DNA from 2 places in the Cupriavidus sp. USMAHM13 genome. Region 2 is predicted to be linked to the other one. Evidence: predicted binding sites of a transcription regulator. Region 2 holds the regulator's gene; the other holds the start of a gene.

Region 1 (8,869 bases), 1.9 Mb from region 2:
AGCGGCGTCTTCATCTGGTGGGCGGCGTCGGCGATGAAGCGCTTCTGCGTCTGCACCGACTGGTCGAGGCGCGCCAGCAGTTCATTGAAGGAGGACACCAGCGGCGTGATCTCCTGCGGCGCCGTCCCCTCCTCGATGGGGCTGGTGTCGCCGGGATTGCGCGCGCGGATGCGCTGCTGGATGGCGTTGAGCGGGGCCAGCCCGCGCGTCAGGCCGAACCACACCAGCACCACCGCCAGCGGCAGGATGACGAACTGCGGCAGGATCACGCCCTTGATGATCTCGTTGGCCAGGCGGGCGCGCTTGTCCAGCGTCTCGGCCACCTGCACCAGCACCGGCTGCTCGCCGGACACGTTGCGCAGTTCCACATAGGTGTAGGCCACGCGCACATCGTTGCCCTTGACGCGGTCGTCGCGCAGCGAGACCAGGCCGGCGTGGCCCTGTTCGTCCTCGTTCGGCAGCGGCAGGTCGCGGTCGCCGGCGATGTACTCGCCGCGCGTGCCGACCACCTGGTAATAGATATTGTCGGTTTCGTCGGCACGCAGGATCTCGCGCGCGGACAGCGGCAACTGCAGCGTGACGCGGCCGTTCACCTCGCGCACCTGCTGCGACAGCACGATGGCGCTGGCTTCGAGCGAGCGGTCGTAAGGGCCGTTGGCGATGGACTTGGCGACCAGGTAGGTCACGGCGATGCTCATCGGCCACAGCAGCAGCAGCGGCGCCAGCATCCAGTCGAGGATCTCGCCGAACAGGGAGCGCGCCGCCGGCTGGCGGGCATCGTCCTCCAGGTGCGGCAGGGCGTCGGCCAGGGCGACGTCGTCGGGCAGGGCCGCGCTATCCGCCGCGGCCGGCGGCGGGCTGGCGGCGGTGCGGCGGGCCTGCCGCGCGTGTCCACGCCGCCAGGGCAGTCTGAGCAGGGTCATGTCGCGTGCGGGCAGCCGGCCTGGACGGGGGAGGGCACCAGCGCGGTCCTCAGGCGTGCACGGTGGTCGAGGCGCCGGCCGCGCCGGCCGCGTCCTCCGGTAGCGGCGCGGCCTGGAACTTGTCCAGGCAGTAGCCGAGCCCGCGCACGGTGGCGATGCGGATGCCGCCCACCTCGATCTTCTTGCGCAGCCGGTGCACATACACCTCGATGGCGTTGTTGCTGACTTCCTCGCCCCATTCGCACAGATGGTCGACCAGCTGCTCCTTGGACACCAGGCGGCCGGTGCGGCTCAGCAGGATCTCGAGCAGGCCGAGTTCGCGTGCCGACAGCTCCAGCATCTGCTCGTTCAGGTAGGCCACGCGGCCGACCTGGTCGAAGGCCAGCGGGCCGTGGCGGACCAGGGTGCCGCCGCCGCCGGCGCCGCGCCGCACCAGGGCCCGCACGCGCGCCTCCAGTTCGGTCAGGGCGAAGGGTTTGGCCATGTAGTCGTCGGCGCCCAGGTCCAGCCCCTTGACCCGCTCGTCGACGCTGTCGGCGGCGGTCAGGATCAGCACCGGCAGCATGGCGCCGCGCGCGCGCAGCCGCTTGAGCACTTCCAGGCCGGACATGCGCGGCAGGCCCAGGTCGAGGATGAGCAGGTCGAAGCTCTGGGTGGACAGCGCCGAATCGGCTTCCAGTCCGCTGGCGACATGGTCGACGGCATAGCCCGACTGGCGCAGCGAGCGCGTCAGTCCGTCAGCCAGCACGTCGTCATCTTCGGCGATGAGAATGCGCATAGTCAGTGTCTCCTCCCTGGCCAGGCCCGGGCGCCTTTACTTTTTGCGTCCGTGGCGCGGGCGGGGCTTGCCAAGCATACTGTTTTTTTATACAGTACTCGCACGTTCGGCGAGGACCGGCATCGGGGCGGCATGGCCTGGCGGTCCTGCCGGGTCGGTGCCCCGCGGCGCCCGGCAAGACGGCGGCGCGGGAGCGGGATCGCCCTGGCGCCTGCGCCGGGGCCAGGATGCGCCGGCGGGCCGGCGCGGCACGCACGGAAACCAGGCGCCGCGCCACATGCGGCCTATTTATACACCATTGACGGAAGGACGACCATGGACGACAAGAAGGCGGGTGCAGGCGTGAGCGCGGAGAAGCAGAAGGCGCTTGCCGCGGCGCTTTCCCAGATCGAGAAGCAATTCGGCAAGGGCTCGATCATGCGCCTGGGCGACGGTGACGTCGAGCAGGACATCCAGGTCGTGTCCACCGGTTCGCTGGGCCTGGACGTCGCGCTCGGCGTGGGCGGCCTGCCGCGCGGCCGCGTGGTGGAGATCTACGGTCCGGAATCGTCGGGCAAGACCACGCTGACGCTGCAGGTGGTCGCCGAGATGCAGAAGCTGGGCGGCACCTGCGCCTTCATCGACGCCGAGCACGCGCTCGACGTCAACTATGCCGGCAAGCTGGGCGTCAATGTCGGCGACCTGCTGATCTCGCAGCCCGACACCGGTGAGCAGGCGCTGGAAATCGCCGACGCGCTGGTGCGCTCCGGCTCCATCGACCTGATCGTGATCGACTCGGTCGCCGCGCTGGTGCCGAAGGCCGAAATCGAAGGCGAGATGGGCGATGCGCTGCCCGGCCTGCAGGCCCGCCTGATGAGCCAGGCGCTGCGCAAGCTGACCGGCACCATCAAGCGCACCAACTGCCTGGTGATCTTCATCAACCAGATCCGCATGAAGATCGGTGTGATGTTCGGTTCGCCCGAAACCACCACCGGCGGCAACGCGCTGAAGTTCTACGCCTCGGTGCGCCTCGATATCCGCCGCATCGGCTCGATCAAGAAGGGCGACGACGTGATCGGCAACGAGACCAAGGTCAAGGTGGTCAAGAACAAGGTGTCGCCGCCGTTCCGCGAAGCCTTCTTCGATATCCTCTACGGCCAGGGCATCTCCCGCCAGGGCGAGATCATCGACCTGGGCGTGGATGCCAAGATCGTCGAGAAGTCGGGCGCCTGGTACAGCTACAACGGCGAGAAGATCGGCCAGGGCAAGGACAATGCGCGCGAATTCCTGCGCGAGAATCCCGATATCGCCAACGAGATCGAGAACAAGGTGCGCGTGGCGCTGGGCGTGGCCCCGCTGAACGGCACGGCGGTCGCGGCGCTCGAGGAATGAGCCGGCGCCGGGGCGGTCGGGCGGCGCGCATCGCCGGCTGTCATGCCTCGGACTGCCTGCCCGGACTACCTGAGCCGGGCTGCCACGAGGGCGCCGGCCTTGCCGGTGCCCTCGTTGTACCTTAGTCGCTGTGCCTTTGTTGTACCTCTGGGTAACTTGCAGTGCCTTCGCGATGCCCTCCGCGTGGCATTCCGCTGGAGGCGGCCTCACGCGGAGCCGGCACGCCTTCCGCCACCGCTGCCACCGCTGAAATCGCTGCAGCCGCTCTATCCAACCTCCGCTTCCTTCCGCTGCCCGGCCTCGGGCATCCCGCCCCGCAGCCATGTCCACCCGTCCCCCGCTCTCCCTCAAGGCCCGTGCCATCGGCTACCTGTCGCGGCGCGAGCACAGCCGTGCCGAACTGGCGCGCAAGCTGGCGCCGCATGCCGAGTCGCCCGAGGAGGTCGAGCAACTGCTGGACGCGCTGGAGCGCGAGAACTGGCTGTCCAATGTCCGTTTCGTCGACAGCCTCGTGCATCGGCGCGCGGCACGCTATGGCGCGGCGCGCGTGATGCAGGAGGCCAAGACCCACCAGCTGGGCGGAGAGCAGTTGCAGGCGCTGAAGGAGCGGCTGGCCGATACCGAACTGGCGCGCGCCCGTGCCGTCTGGCAGAAGCGCTTCGGCGTGGCGCCGGAGTCGCCGGAGGCCCGGGCCAAGCAGATCCGTTTCATGATGGCGCGGGGCTTTTCCCGCAGCGTGATCGGCAAGGTCATCGCGGGGCAGGGCGATGAGCCGTCCGATGAGTGGCCAGGGGACGACTGATTGCCCCTGACTGCCGGAACGCCGTGGCGGGAAGCCGCCAGCCAGCCAGCTGTCCGGCTCCGGTCCTTCCATCCATGTCTGCTGGGAAATACCTATGACGCCGGCAGGTGTATTGTGCACGCCGGTACGCGCCAGTACGCGCCGATGTGCAAGTGGCCGCCGGCGATACCGCCTGCCGCTGGGCGTCTGTCCGCCCGGCATGCCGCGCCGGGCTTCGCCGTGCGACCGGTGTGGCGCGGATGGCCGGGTAGCGGCCGCGGTGCGCCAATGTGCGCGCCGACAGCGCGACCTGCGCGCAGTTCCCGGCCAATGCGGCCCGGCATGTTAAACTCCTCGGGTTTTTCGGCTCCGCCGTCCGATTTCTGCCGTCCATCTGTCCTCGCTTCAGCCTGGTTTCATGCCCCTCTCCCCGCCCGTCAACCGCGCCCTGCGGCATCGCCGTGCCATCACGGCCGAGGCCTATCTCAGGGAAGATGGCCTGTGGGACATCGAGGCGCGCCTGACCGACACCAAGCCGCGCGAGATCGAGCTGGCCGGCGGCCGCGTGCGCCCGGAGGGCCAGCCCTTGCATGACCTGTGGCTGCGCGTGACGATCGACCTGCGCATGAACGTGGTCGACGCCGACGCCTGCTCCGACTGGGTGCCCTATCCCGGCCATTGCGACACCATCGGCCCCGCCTACCGCAAGCTGATCGGCCTGAACCTGATGAAGGGTTTCCGCAAGGCTGTGCGCGAGCGCCTCGGCAGCGTGGCCGGCTGCACGCACCTGACCGAACTGGCCGGAGTGCTGCCCACCACCGCCATCCAGGCCTTCGCGGGCGACGTCATCAGCATCCGCGATGGCGAAGACGATACCCGGACCGATCCCCCCTACCAGTTGCACGGCTGCCATGCCCTGCATTTCGAGGGCGAGGTGGTCCGCCAGTTTTATCCGCGCTGGTATGGCTACCAGCCGAAACCGAAGACCGGGCCCCAGGGGGCGCAGACTCCCACGGTGCCGCGGCCCGAAGCCGGCGAATCCGGCGAAACGCGGTCCACGCCCGGCAGGTCCACGGTGCCCGCCGGCTGACGCCGGCGCCGCGGACCCGCATCAACACTTTCCCTCTTACGCCTACCCGAAAGGAAACACGCATGAATATCCATGAGTACCAAGGCAAGGAAATCCTGCGCAAATACAATGTGCCGGTTCCGCGCGGCATTCCGGCCTTCTCGGTCGACGAGGCCCTGAAGGCCGCTGAAACCCTGGGCGGCCCGGTGTGGGTCGTGAAGGCGCAGATTCATGCGGGTGGCCGCGGCAAGGGCGGTGGCGTCAAGGTTGCCAAGAGCATGGACGAGGTCAAGACCTACGCCAGCAACATCCTGGGCATGCAACTGGTCACGCACCAGACCGGCCCGGAAGGCAAGAAGGTCAACCGCCTGCTGATCGAAGAAGGCGCTGACATCAAGAAGGAACTGTACGTTTCGCTGGTGGTGGACCGCGTGTCGCAAAAGGTGGCCCTGATGGCCTCCAGCGAAGGCGGCATGGACATCGAAGAAGTCGCTGCCCACACCCCGGAAAAGATCCACACCCTGATCATCGACCCGGCTGCCGGCCTGCAGGATGCCGACGCCGACGATATCGCGCGCAAGATCGGCGTGCCCGACGCCAGCGTGGCGCAAGCCCGCCAGGCCCTGCAAGGCCTGTACAAGGCCTTCTGGGAAACCGACGCGTCGCTGGCCGAAATCAACCCGCTGATCCTGACCGGCGACGGCAAGGTCATCGCGCTGGACGCCAAGTTCAACTTCGACTCCAACGCCCTGTTCCGTCATCCGGAAATCGTCGCCTACCGCGACCTGGATGAAGAAGACGCCAACGAAATCGAGGCCTCGAAGTTCGACCTGGCCTACATCTCGCTGGACGGCAACATCGGCTGCCTGGTGAACGGCGCCGGCCTGGCCATGGCCACCATGGACACCATCAAGCTGTTCGGCGGCGAGCCGGCCAACTTCCTCGACGTGGGCGGCGGCGCCACCACCGAGAAGGTGACCGAAGCCTTCAAGCTGATGCTGAAGAACCCCGGCCTGAAGGCCATCCTGGTCAACATCTTCGGCGGCATCATGCGCTGCGACGTGATCGCCGAAGGCGTGATCGCCGCCTCCAAGGCCGTGTCGCTGTCCGTGCCGCTGGTGGTCCGCATGAAGGGCACCAACGAAGAGATCGGCAAGAAGATGCTGGCCGACTCCGGCCTGCCCATCATCGCGGCCGACACCATGGAAGAGGCTGCCCAGAAGGTGGTGGCCGCTGCCGCCGGCAAGTAACAAGCCGCGCAGTCACGCCAACCATTCGCGAACGCACGCGGCGCGCCGGGGCTTGAGCCCGCGCGCTGCCTGAAGCCAAGCAAAGGATTACAGCATGTCGATTCTGATCAACAAAGATACCAAGGTGATCACCCAGGGGATCACCGGCAAGACCGGCCAGTTCCACACCCGCGGCTGCCGCGACTACGCCAACGGCAAGAACTGCTTCGTCGCCGGCGTGAACCCGAAGAAGGCCGGCGAGGACTTCGAGGGCATCCCCATCTACGCCAACGTCAAGGAAGCCAAGGACGCCACCGGCGCGACCGTCTCGGTGATCTACGTGCCGCCCGCAGGCGCCGCCGCCGCGATCTGGGAAGCCGTTGACGCCGACCTCGACCTGGTGGTCTGCATCACCGAAGGCATCCCCGTGCGCGACATGATGGAAGTCAAGGACAAGATGCGCAAGCAGAACAAGAAGACCCTGCTGCTCGGTCCGAACTGCCCCGGCCTGATCACCCCGGACGAAATCAAGATCGGCATCATGCCCGGCCACATCCACCGCAAGGGCCGCATCGGCGTGGTGTCGCGCTCGGGCACGCTGACCTACGAAGCCGTGGGCCAGCTGACCGCGCTGGGCCTGGGCCAGTCGTCGGCCGTCGGCATCGGTGGCGACCCCATCAACGGCCTGAAGCACATCGACGTCATGAAGATGTTCAATGACGATCCCGATACCGACGCCGTCGTCATGATCGGCGAGATCGGTGGTCCGGACGAGGCCAACGCCGCCTACTGGATCAAGGAAAACATGAAGAAGCCGGTGGTCGGCTTCATCGCTGGCGTGACCGCGCCCCCGGGCAAGCGCATGGGCCACGCCGGCGCGCTGATCTCGGGCGGTGCCGACACCGCCCAGGCCAAGCTGGAAATCATGGAAGCGTGCGGCATCAAGGTCACGCGCAACCCGTCCGAAATGGGCCGCCTGCTGAAGGCTGCGCTGTAATTCGGCGTCCGATTCCCGGTGTCCCGCCGCGCCCCGCGCGGCGCCGGCACCGACCGCCGGCCCCGGCCGGCCATGCAATGCCCCCGCCCATGCGGGGGCATTGTCATTCTGGCGGAGGCAATCCCGTTGTCCTTGACGCCCCGGCCTTGCACGACTTCCCGCCAGACAAAGCGGCTCAACGCACTTGAGACCCAGGACACTAGGGTATCTCCCAGGTCTGCTGGTATCCTGATTGAAACCTAATCGAAAGGTTCATACGGTAAATCTCCATGTCTGAATTTTCAGACATCCGAAATGCCGCAGTCGCGCGCCGAGCCAGCGCGCGGACCTGTCGTTATCCATCAACACCAAGTCATAGAAACCGAGGAGCTTCACCGTGGAATTGCTGTCCTCCACCGCGTTCTGGATCGCGCTGGGATCGATCATCCTGACCAATATCGTCTTGTCGGGCGACAACGCCGTGGTGATCGCCCTGGCCTCGCGCAACCTGCCGCCCGCCCAGCAGAAGAAAGCCATCTTCTGGGGCAGCGCCGCCGCCATCATCATGCGCGTGGTGCTGACCGTGGCGGCCGTCAAGCTGCTGAGCCTGCCCTACCTGAAGATCGTCGGCGCCCTGCTGCTGGTCTACATCGGCGTGCAATTGCTGACCGGCGACGATGACGAGGACGGCCACGATGCCAAGGACAATATCTGGGCCGCCATCCGCACCATCCTGATCGCCGACCTGGTGATGTCGCTCGACAACGTGGTGGCCGTGGCCGCCGCCGCGCAGAAGGGCCCCGAAGGCAGCCAGCTGATGCTGCTGGTGCTGGGCCTGGGCCTGTCGATCCCGCTGATCGTGTTCGGCAGCACCATCCTGCTCAAGGTGATGGAGCGCTTCCCCATCATCATCGTACTGGGTGCCGCCCTGCTGGGCTACCTGGCCGGCGAGATGCTGGTCAGCGACCCGGTCGACGCCGCCTGGTTCGAGGCCAACGTGCCGCACGCCCACCTCGTGTTCGGCGTCGTCGGCGCCGTGCTGGTGGTGCTGATCGGCAAGCTGCTGCAGCGCCGCGGCGCACAGACCGCCTGACCGACCCGTCCTCTCAGCGGCGACTGGGCGTGAAGCCCGGGCGCCGTCGTTCCGGGCGGCCGCAGCGATGCGGCCGCCCGTTTTTCTGCTGGAGCGGGGAGCGGCGCGCTGCCCGGGAGGCGCCGGATTTCAGTTGGATTCGTTTCTGATCGAAACGGCGCTTCCATTGCCTGCCGCAGCCTGTCAGCCTGGGTGACAAAATTTGCGCCAGCGCAAAGCCATCGGCCGCCCAACTGCCGAAAATTGTCACTTCGTGCCTTCACATACCCTCCAAAAGGCTGGCATGAAGACTGCTTTATATGTCCCGCATCACATGAAACACGATGTTTCATCACATCGGGAAAATACCTTCAAGGGGTCAAATCACCATGCAACGCGTACAACAACTGAAGAAGCTGGGCCGCCGTGCCCAGAAGGGCTTTACGCTGATCGAACTGATGATCGTCGTGGCGATCATCGGTATCCTGGCGGCGATTGCGATTCCGCAGTATCAGGACTACGTGACGCGCGCGCGCTGGGCCGACAACATTGCTTCGATCGCATCAACGAAGATCGCTATTGGACAGTGCCTGCAGGAAAACAGTGGCGATATGACGAAGTGCGCGACGGCAGCTCTGCTGAACACGGCCGTTGGCTATCCTTCGTTGCC
Region 2 (8,869 bases):
CAGCTTCTCGGCGGCAGCCTTTTCCAGGTCGGCACGCTTGGCTTCGAATTCTTCGATGGCGGACTGGGTCGCGCGGCGGGCCTTCTTGCTCGGGATCAGGAAGTTACGGGCGTAACCGTCCTTCACGCGAACGATGTCACCCAGGTTGCCCAGGTTGACGACTTTTTCAAGCAGAATGACTTGCATCGTATATCTCTCCTTTACCTAGGGCCTGGACAATCAGTTCTTGTGCAGGTCGGTGTACGGCAGCAGCGCGAGGAAACGCGCACGCTTGATAGCCGTATCGAGCTGACGCTGATAGTGCGCCTTGGTACCGGTCAGGCGTGCCGGCGTGATCTTGCCGTTGTCGCCGATGAAGTCCTTCAGGGTGTCCAGATCCTTGTAGTCGATCTGTTCCACGCCAGCCACGGTGAAGCGGCAGAAGCGCTTGCGCTTGAACAGCGGGTTCTGCTGCTGGAAGCGCTTCTTGTTCTTGTTGTCACGTTTGACGAATGCCATGATTCAATCCTTTTCGAATGCTTTACATCCAGTGATGTGAAAGACGAGAGCCTTGCTGTTGCGATGCTTGCGGGCCAGGAAGCCTTCGCAGTCGAGCAGCGTGCCCAGCGGCATGCGCTCCAGGCGCTGGCCGACCGGGCCGATGCCCATCGCCGCGATGGCGAACTCGATCTGCCGGGGAATCTGCGCCTCGACCACCTCGCCAGCGTGCTGCAGCAAGCAGTTCACGACAGGCACGCCGGCCGGCGTGTAGCGCAGGGCTTCGCGTTCGACTAGGGTCGCGGACAGCCGCAACTGGTTCAACGCGCGCCTCCTTGCTGGTCCCGGGCCACCCTGCCGATCCGGCCGGGCAGCGCTCTAGCGCACCGCACCGCCGATCAGGCGGCCTGGCTCTCGCTGCTTTGTTGCGCGGCCTTGCGGGCTTCTTCGCGCTGCACTTCCTTCATCATCGGCGAGGGAGCGGTTTCGGCCTTCTTGGTCTGGACGATCAGGTGACGCAGCACCGCATCGTTGAACTTGAACGCGTGTTCGAGTTCGGCCAGGGTTTCCTTGCCGCATTCGATGTTCAGGCAAACGTAGTGAGCCTTGGCCAGCTTCTGGATCATGTAGGCCAGTTGGCGACGACCCCAGTCTTCCACGCGGTGAACCTGGCCATTCTGCGAGGTGACCAGCGACTTGTAACGCTCGATCATCGCGGGCACTTGTTCGCTCTGGTCCGGATGGACGATAAAGACGATTTCGTAATGACGCATTGACGCTCCTTTTGGGATGAGCCACCCGGGCGTCACGTCCGGTGCGGCAAGGTTGGATAGCCTGCCATTATAGCCCGCAGCAAGCTGGCACGGCAAGCAGACTGCCCGCTCAGCACTGCGCGAAGCACTGCTGCAGCCGGCCAGGGTCCGCCGCCAGCCGAGGATCCCGAGCCAGAGCGAGCAACAGCAGCGCGCGCGCCTTGTAGGGATTCAGGTCACCCGCGGAGACGAACAGGCCGGCGCCAGGATTCGGCAGTGCCGGAATCGATACATGGCCCGCACCGGTGCGAGAACTGCGCACCACCGCGACACCTGCGCGCGCCGCGTCGGCCAGCGCGGCAGCCAGCGCCTCGTGAATCGAACCGTTCCCCGCCGCCGCCACCACCAGGCCCGCCGCGCCGGCAGCCACCAGCGCGTCGACGACGATACGGGAGGGCTGCGCATAGCTCGGCACAATTTCCACCAGCGGCCACTCCCCGGCTGGCAGCGGCCAGGACCGCTCGACCCGGCGCAATGGCGCGCGCATGAAGCTCACCAGGTCATCCTGGACGAAACCGAGCGGGCCGCCCACCGGCGACACGAAGGCATCGACCGCCGAGGTATGTGCCTTGACGACATCCCGCGCAGCATGGATCTGCTGGTTCAGCACCACCAGCACGCCACGGCCGCACGCCTCCGGATGGGCCGCCACACGCACGGCATCGAGAAGATTGAGCGGGCCATCCGCCGACAGGGAGGTCGAAGGCCGCATGGCCGCGGTCATCACTACGGGAACCGGTACCGCACAGGACAGGTGCAGCAGCATGGCCGTCTCTTCCAGGGTATCGGTACCGTGAGTCACCACCACACCCGCCACATCGGGCTGGGCGCACCAGAATGCCACGCGCGCCTGCAGTCTGGCCCACAGCGCAAAGCCCATGTCCTTGCTGTCGACCTGGGCCACCTGCTCGGCCTCCAGGCGCGCCACCGACTTCAACGCCGGCACGGCATCCAGCAGCGCCGTCACCGGCACCGTGGCTGCCTGGTAATGCGCACTGCTGGCCGCGCTGGCGGCGGAACCGGCGATGGTGCCGCCGGTGGCAAGCACGACGATGCGGGGAAGCTTGGACATATCAGGGCGGGAACACGGGTGAGCCGCGATTGTAACCGTACGCCCAACCACCATCACTCCGCCGCACCGGCCACAGGTCGCGCAAATTCCACTTGCACTTCGTCACATACTGTATAAAATCACAGCATACTGTTTAAACATACAGTACCCCTGACACCAAGAACAAAGCGGCGACTCCATGGCAACCCTGACTCCGCGGCAACAACAGATCTTCGACCTGATCCGCAACACGATCCGCCGCACCGGCTTTCCGCCTACGCGCGCAGAGATCGCCGCGGAGTTCGGCTTCTCCTCCCCGAATGCCGCCGAGGAACATCTGCGGGCACTGGCGCGCAAGGGCGTGATCGAGTTGACCCCGGGCGCCTCGCGCGGCATCCGCCTCAAGGTCTCGCGCAGCGATTCGGAAACACCGGACCAGTTCACATTGCCGATGGCCGGCGTGATGCAACTGACCCTGCCGCTGGTCGGCCGCGTCGCGGCAGGCAGCCCCATCCTCGCCGCCGAGCACATCGACCGGCAGTATCAGGTGGATGCCTCGGTCTTCGACGAACAGCCCGACTATCTGCTGCGCGTACGCGGCCTCAGCATGCGCGATGCCGGCATCCTCGACGGCGACCTGCTCGCAGTCAAGCGCGCCAGCGAGGCCAGCAACGGCAAGATCGTGGTAGCACGCCTTGGCGAGGACGTCACTGTCAAACGCTTCAAGCGACGAGGCGACAGCATCGAGCTGATTGCCGAGAACCCCGACTACCCCAACATCCTCGTGAAACCGGGAGAAGAAGAGTTCTCTCTCGAGGGTATCGCGGTCGGACTGATCCGTCCGGCCGGCTTCTAGCGCAGCCGGCCCGACCCCTCGCCGCCGCCAGGTCTGCAGCGTGGCGGCACCTGCCTCACCGTTCCGAAGGCGCCCGCCGACGCTGGCGCCATCCCCCGACTATTGTCAATCGACAGGTGCAACCATGCCGCAAGCCAATACCATCTCCGCCCGCCGCCCGGTCAAGCCAGTGCCTTTCCGCCAATGCAAGGGCGTGCGCATCTACCAAGGCGCGCAGCGCCGCACCATGGTCGGCAGCATGGCCGCCATCTGCCGCATGCTGGAGTTGGCCGAGCCGGCCAAGCTGCACGTCTGAGCCTGCGCGGCACCCGAGTACGCACGGATACGTGACAGGCGCGGCTCGCCGTGCCGTGCCTGTCACGCCGGGCATTCGCTTTGCCGCATTCGCTTTGCCGCGCATCTGCTTTGCATGATGCACGACGGCGCCCGAGCAATCGCATGCCCGAGCGGTCGTCGCGCACCAACGATTCCGCGATGTTCCATGGCGCCTTCAATCCGCGTCCAACCCTCTGCCTATGCCAGGCAATGCGTAGGGTGTCCCTCCCTTGATGCACACTCCGCCCCTCGTTCGAAGGGGGCATTTCCGTATCTTTACCGTTGTTTGCAATTGCAGCGGCGCGCAGCACGTCAGTGCCGGCGAGATTCGCGTGCCGGCTCGCTAGAATGGCCGCTGACATTGGAATAGCGCCGCACCGGCAGCAGCTCCATCTGCGGAGTCGCCGGCAAGACTGACAGGCGCTCGTACGCGCCGCGCTGCTGCATTGCCGAGGCATACCACGCTGCCTGCCTCGGCACACCGACCACCCTCCGGACAGCGCTCCCGGCCACCACAACGACTACAGATCGGGGACCTCGCTTGCCGCTTCAAACTGTCCAGGTTCTGGCCTTGGGCAATCCCGCCATCGCCACGCTGCTATCCCTGTGCTTCCTGCTGGCCTGGAGCTACGAGCGCGCGCAGCGTCACCTGCTGATGTTCTGCGCATCGTTCCTGATCTATGCCTTGGCCGCGTCAGCGCAGATCCTGCAACTGCCGCGCGACGCTGGCGTGAACCTGCTGCTGTCCTGCGCGCTCTACCTGGGTAGCACCCTGTTGCTGTTGCGCGGCGTCGTAGCACGCGCCGACGCGCAGTTCGATGCCGTGCCGCTGACCACGCTGGCCTGTCTGCAGTTGATCGCGCTGGCGTACTTCCACTATGCCGACGACCAGATCGCGGCACGCATCTACATACTCCACGGCGGCATCGCAGTGATGCTGCTGACCGGCGTCGCGCGGCTTGGCAAACTGCGCCTGGGCGCCGCCGTCGACCGCGCGCTGTATTGGATCCTGCTGGCGTTTGCGCTGAGCTTCGTGCCACGCTCGGCGCTGACCATCACATCCGCCGCGTCCGGCAACGCCGACTCACTAGCGCACTCGCCCTTCTGGATCGCACTGCAGCTCAGCCTGGTACTGTTCGGCATCGTGCTCGGCCTGGCCCTGCTCGCAGGCGCCATGTCCGACGTGATCGACAAGCTGCGCGAGGAACGCGACACCGATCCCCTGACCCGCCTCCACAACCGCCGTAGCTTCGAGGTGCTGGCTGAGCGCGAGATTCCGCCCCGCCAAGGCCAGCCGCTCAGCGTGCTGCTCTGCGATATCGATCACTTCAAGCACATCAACGACACCCACGGCCACGCCGCTGGCGACACGGTCCTGTCGGAATTCGGCCACCTGGTCCTCGCAAGCATCCGCCATCGGGACATTGCAGGCCGCATCGGCGGCGAAGAGTTCGCCATCCTGCTGCCCGGCACCGACGTTGCGAGCGCGCTGCACCTCGCCGAACGCCTGCGCCACACGCTCGAGACGACGGCATTCGAGGCCCTGCCCGGCACATGTACCGTGACCGCCAGCTTCGGCGTCACCGCGCTCGCCGCCGGGGAATCGCTAGATGACCTGCTGACCCGGGCCGACATGCTGCTTTACACCGCCAAGCGCGAGGGAAGGAATTGCGTGGCATTCGAGCACAATCCGCCACCGGCACAACTGGCGAACTCCCGCCAGGCGGCCTAGGCAGGATCCGCAGCGCGACGAGGAGCAAGGACGACTATCAGCCGACCTTGCCTGAAAACCGGTGCGACCTCAGTCCTTACCAGCCACCTGCGCGCCGGCAGCTCCGCCTGACGCCGCAGGCCAGGGCTCCGCATGCTCGATCGGTGCGGCCTTGCCGTTGCCCAGGATAGCTCCATCCACAGCGTACTTGGCAGCGACCCGCGCCTGCACTGCATCCATGACGGCACGCACCGCCGGCCCCGCACCTTCTGAGGCCGCCACCCCGGTGGCCGCCCGGGCCTTGGCGCCAAGCGGATAGAACACAAACTCGACACCCTCCGGCACCCCCGCCTCCTTGGCCAGGCGCCGGTTAAGCTTGCGCAGGTATTGCTTCTTCGAGACCGTCGTTTTCGCCATCGCCATCTCCTGGAGAGTCGAGCAATGCTAGCATGGCAGGACGAGGCACCGTATCGAATGGTCTACGCCATCCATTGGCCGCAACCGCAACAGGCCCGGGAACGGCTGCCGAGAAAGCATCGGCACATCGAAGTCAAAGCGTGCAATCGGGAGCTATGCCAACCGCATCGTTGGACAAGCCCGCATCCCTAACTTAACGACTGGGATTTCCCCGTGAAAACAGCACACTACCGCGCGGCGAGCCCAAAGCAAAACGGCCGCTTCTGCAAGCGGCCGTTCTACAAGAAATTCCTGGGGTGGCTGATGGGACTCGAACCCACGACGACAGGAATCACAATCCTGGACTCTACCAACTGAGCTACAGCCACCGTCGTTTTGCTGCTTTCGATTCGTTGCGAACCGTCGATCAGCGAAAACCAAGATTATACGGAGAAGTTTCCGTCATGGCTAGTACTCAACACAAAATTTTTCAGCACCCACCGAGAGCCGCTGACGCATGCCCGAGAAACAGCATGCGCCGTCCAGCGCCGTCCACCAGCTCAACGACGGCTCAGGTCCCACTTCGACTCGAGCAGGACCGCCTCCTTGATCGCTTCGATCGTGTCGGACTCCGTGTCGAACAGGCCCAGCAGGCGGCGAGACCTGCCGTTCAGCACGTCGGCCTGCAAGGCTTTGCTGGCCTCTCCATCGATGCCGAAGCGCCAGCAATAGCGCGCCGTCCACTTGCCGTCCTGCAGCCGCTCGGCTACCCACACGACGCGGAAGCCTTCGAATTCCACGCCAAACAACTCGTCCAATGTCCTGCCCTCCAAGCTCAGATGCTCCCCCGCATCCCGGCCGGCCTGCCGACGGCGGCCGCACTCTCTCTTTCTCTGCTAGCTCTATTGTCTCGCAGTTGCCTCTCTGCTCGCGCGCCGCAAGGGAACCAATCGAGCGAGGTGCGGGACTGAACCGTATTGCCAACCCGATCCCGACACCCTTCCTCATGACCTCCCTGCTACGCCTCGCCATCGTCCTGCTGGCCAGCGCACTGGCCGCATGCGCCGCCACGGGCAGCGAGACCGCCGGTACCGGCATCTCGACCTACGGCACCATCGACGTCGGGATCAGCCACACCCGCTGACCCACTTCCCTGTCGACCCAAGCAGTGCCGTCTTTGAACATGATAGACGCGCGAGCAGGGGCCTAGGGAATGTCGGCAAGCAAGCGGAACTTTTGAGAGATATCCCACCCTAAAGACTTTACGCCCGCGACCACATGTGGCGCAAGCTGCATAATATCGATTCGGGCCGCAAGAAGCTCGACGAACCACAGGCAAGACACAGCTAGACGCAGCATGCCGGTGCGGCGCAGGCATCTGTCATGCAGCTGCCACCTCGAATGGCCATCATGCGGCCAAGCCGATGACAGGATCCACTGGCAACGATGCCCGCGACAAAAAAAACAGCCCGCACAAGGCGGGCTGAATAATCAGTTGAAGAAAGCCCTGTATTCGAGGGCAGGGCCAGTGTATGGAGTCCGCCGTCACTCTGCATTTAGGGGAATCCCTTTGCCGGCGCGACTTTCCCGGTAGCACACTGCGACGACCGCGGCGCATGTGTCGCAATCTCAACGTCCGGCCAGCACCGCACAAAAAGACAATTCGGAGTTAGAGCTTTTCTTCGGACCGGCACGCCACCCTGAACGGAGGGGCGACGACAGGCGCTGTCAGACTGCCTCGGCTACCGGCTCCGCTTCGCGACGCAGATGGCTGCGCGCCTCTTCGAACAAGGCATCCACCTCAGCAGAAGAACGTGCCGCGGCCATTCGCCGGGCATCCGACAGGATGCGCCGCCAGCCTCGTCCGCCATGGATCCCCCGATGCAGGCCCAACATATGGCGCGTGACCGCCCCCATATACCCGCCTGCCTCGACATGGCGCCCGATATAGGCCTGCATGGCCAGCTCCACCTCCAGCCTCGACGCGATCGGCGTAGCAGCCCCGTAGAAGCGCGCATCGACCTCGGCCAGCAGATAAGGGTGGTGATAGGCCTCGCGCCCGATCATGACACCGTCGACGTGCTCGAGATGCGCGTCCATCTGCTGATAGTCCACGATGCCGCCATTGATCAGGATCTCAAGCTGCGGAAACTCGCGCTTCAACTGGTAAGCCACCTCGTAGCGCAGCGGCGGGATCTCGCGGTTCTCCTTGGGGCTGAGCCCTTTGAGGATGGCATTGCGCGCATGCACGATGAAGGTCTCGCAACCGGCTTGCGCAATGGTGCCGACGAAATCACGCACGAAATCGTAGTGTTCGATAGTGTCGATGCCGATGCGGTGCTTGACCGTTACTGGCACCGAAACCGCATCGCGCATCGCCTTGACGCAGTCCGCGACCAGCGCCGGCTCCGCCATCAGGCAGGCACCGAAGGCCCCGCGCTGCACCCGTTCGGAGGGGCAACCGCAGTTCAGGTTGATTTCCGCATAGCCCCACCGCTCGCCCAATCGTGCAGCATGAGCCAGGTCGGCTGGTTCGCTGCCACCGAGCTGGAGCGCTACCGGCTGTTCCACCTCGTCATAGTCGAGATGGCGCGCCACATCGCCATGCAACAGGGCACCGGTCGTCACCATCTCCGTGTACAGCCAGGTATGGCGGCTCAACTGGCGGTGAAACATGCGGCAATGGCGGTCGGTCCAATCCATCATCGGGGCGACCGAGACGCGGCGGGGGGTGGTTGTCATGGAAAACGGCTTCAAAACGGATTGAGCAGGCAGGCGGCCCTGCCTTGGTGGAACGGCCGCCGCGCAGCGGCCCGCGCGCCTTGCGGCGAGCACATCTGCCTTGCACAAGGCATTTCACGGCACTTCATGCCCGTGCGGCAAAGCGCCAGCACACTGTGTGGCGCGAGGACGAGAGTATAGGCTACCGTGCGCGGCAGCGCTGGTGGGCCGGCGCTTGGCATCCGCGGCACACCGCATGCTCGCCACTTGCCACAGCCCACCCCAGTGGCTATACCAAAAGCGGCAAACTCTTTTTTGCCAGACTCGTTTTGACAGAGGCCCTCCGCTGCACGGCAAGGGCCTCTCTTTTGCATGCCGGCAATGAATGCCGGCGATGCCCTGCCCGCGGATGCATGGAACCGGTCCGGCCGGCTTCCCACGCCAATCCGAGTCACCCCTCTCCAGTGTGATGCCGACGCAACGATGCTGCGTGCATACTCACGGTTCACCGAGCCAAAGAGCCGGCGTGT

Evidence for each region. Region 2 encodes LexA, which represses DNA repair genes until DNA is damaged. Its sites were predicted from a motif close to ACTGTATNNNNATACAGT; they were not measured.
Region 1: a site for LexA is predicted at 1,780-1,797, ahead of recA (recombinase RecA). Genes of this name have one in related genera too.

The regions. Positions count from the first base shown of each region.
Region 1 covers NZ_CP017751.1:1,184,614-1,193,482, forward strand. Annotated here, with positions in the region: gene BKK81_RS05300 (sensor histidine kinase) at 1-923, opposite strand, end outside; gene BKK81_RS05305 (response regulator) at 973-1,701, opposite strand; gene recA (recombinase RecA) at 2,017-3,072, shown strand; gene recX (recombination regulator RecX) at 3,395-3,874, shown strand; gene BKK81_RS05320 (DUF2889 domain-containing protein) at 4,272-4,943, shown strand; gene sucC (ADP-forming succinate--CoA ligase subunit beta) at 5,006-6,172, shown strand; gene sucD (succinate--CoA ligase subunit alpha) at 6,267-7,148, shown strand; gene BKK81_RS05335 (TerC family protein) at 7,525-8,220, shown strand; gene BKK81_RS05340 (pilin) at 8,589-8,869, shown strand, end outside.
Region 2 covers NZ_CP017751.1:3,053,564-3,062,432, forward strand. Annotated here, with positions in the region: gene rplI (50S ribosomal protein L9) at 1-186, opposite strand, end outside; gene rpsR (30S ribosomal protein S18) at 220-498, opposite strand; gene priB (primosomal replication protein N) at 502-801, opposite strand; gene rpsF (30S ribosomal protein S6) at 876-1,250, opposite strand; gene BKK81_RS13435 (asparaginase) at 1,360-2,361, opposite strand; gene lexA (transcriptional repressor LexA) at 2,540-3,196, shown strand; gene BKK81_RS36035 (hypothetical protein) at 3,321-3,491, shown strand; gene BKK81_RS13445 (GGDEF domain-containing protein) at 4,083-5,243, shown strand; gene BKK81_RS13450 (hypothetical protein) at 5,313-5,639, opposite strand; tRNA gene BKK81_RS13455 (tRNA-His) at 5,932-6,007, opposite strand; gene BKK81_RS13460 (hypothetical protein) at 6,179-6,436, opposite strand; gene BKK81_RS36040 (hypothetical protein) at 6,625-6,762, shown strand; gene dusA (tRNA dihydrouridine(20/20a) synthase DusA) at 7,347-8,360, opposite strand.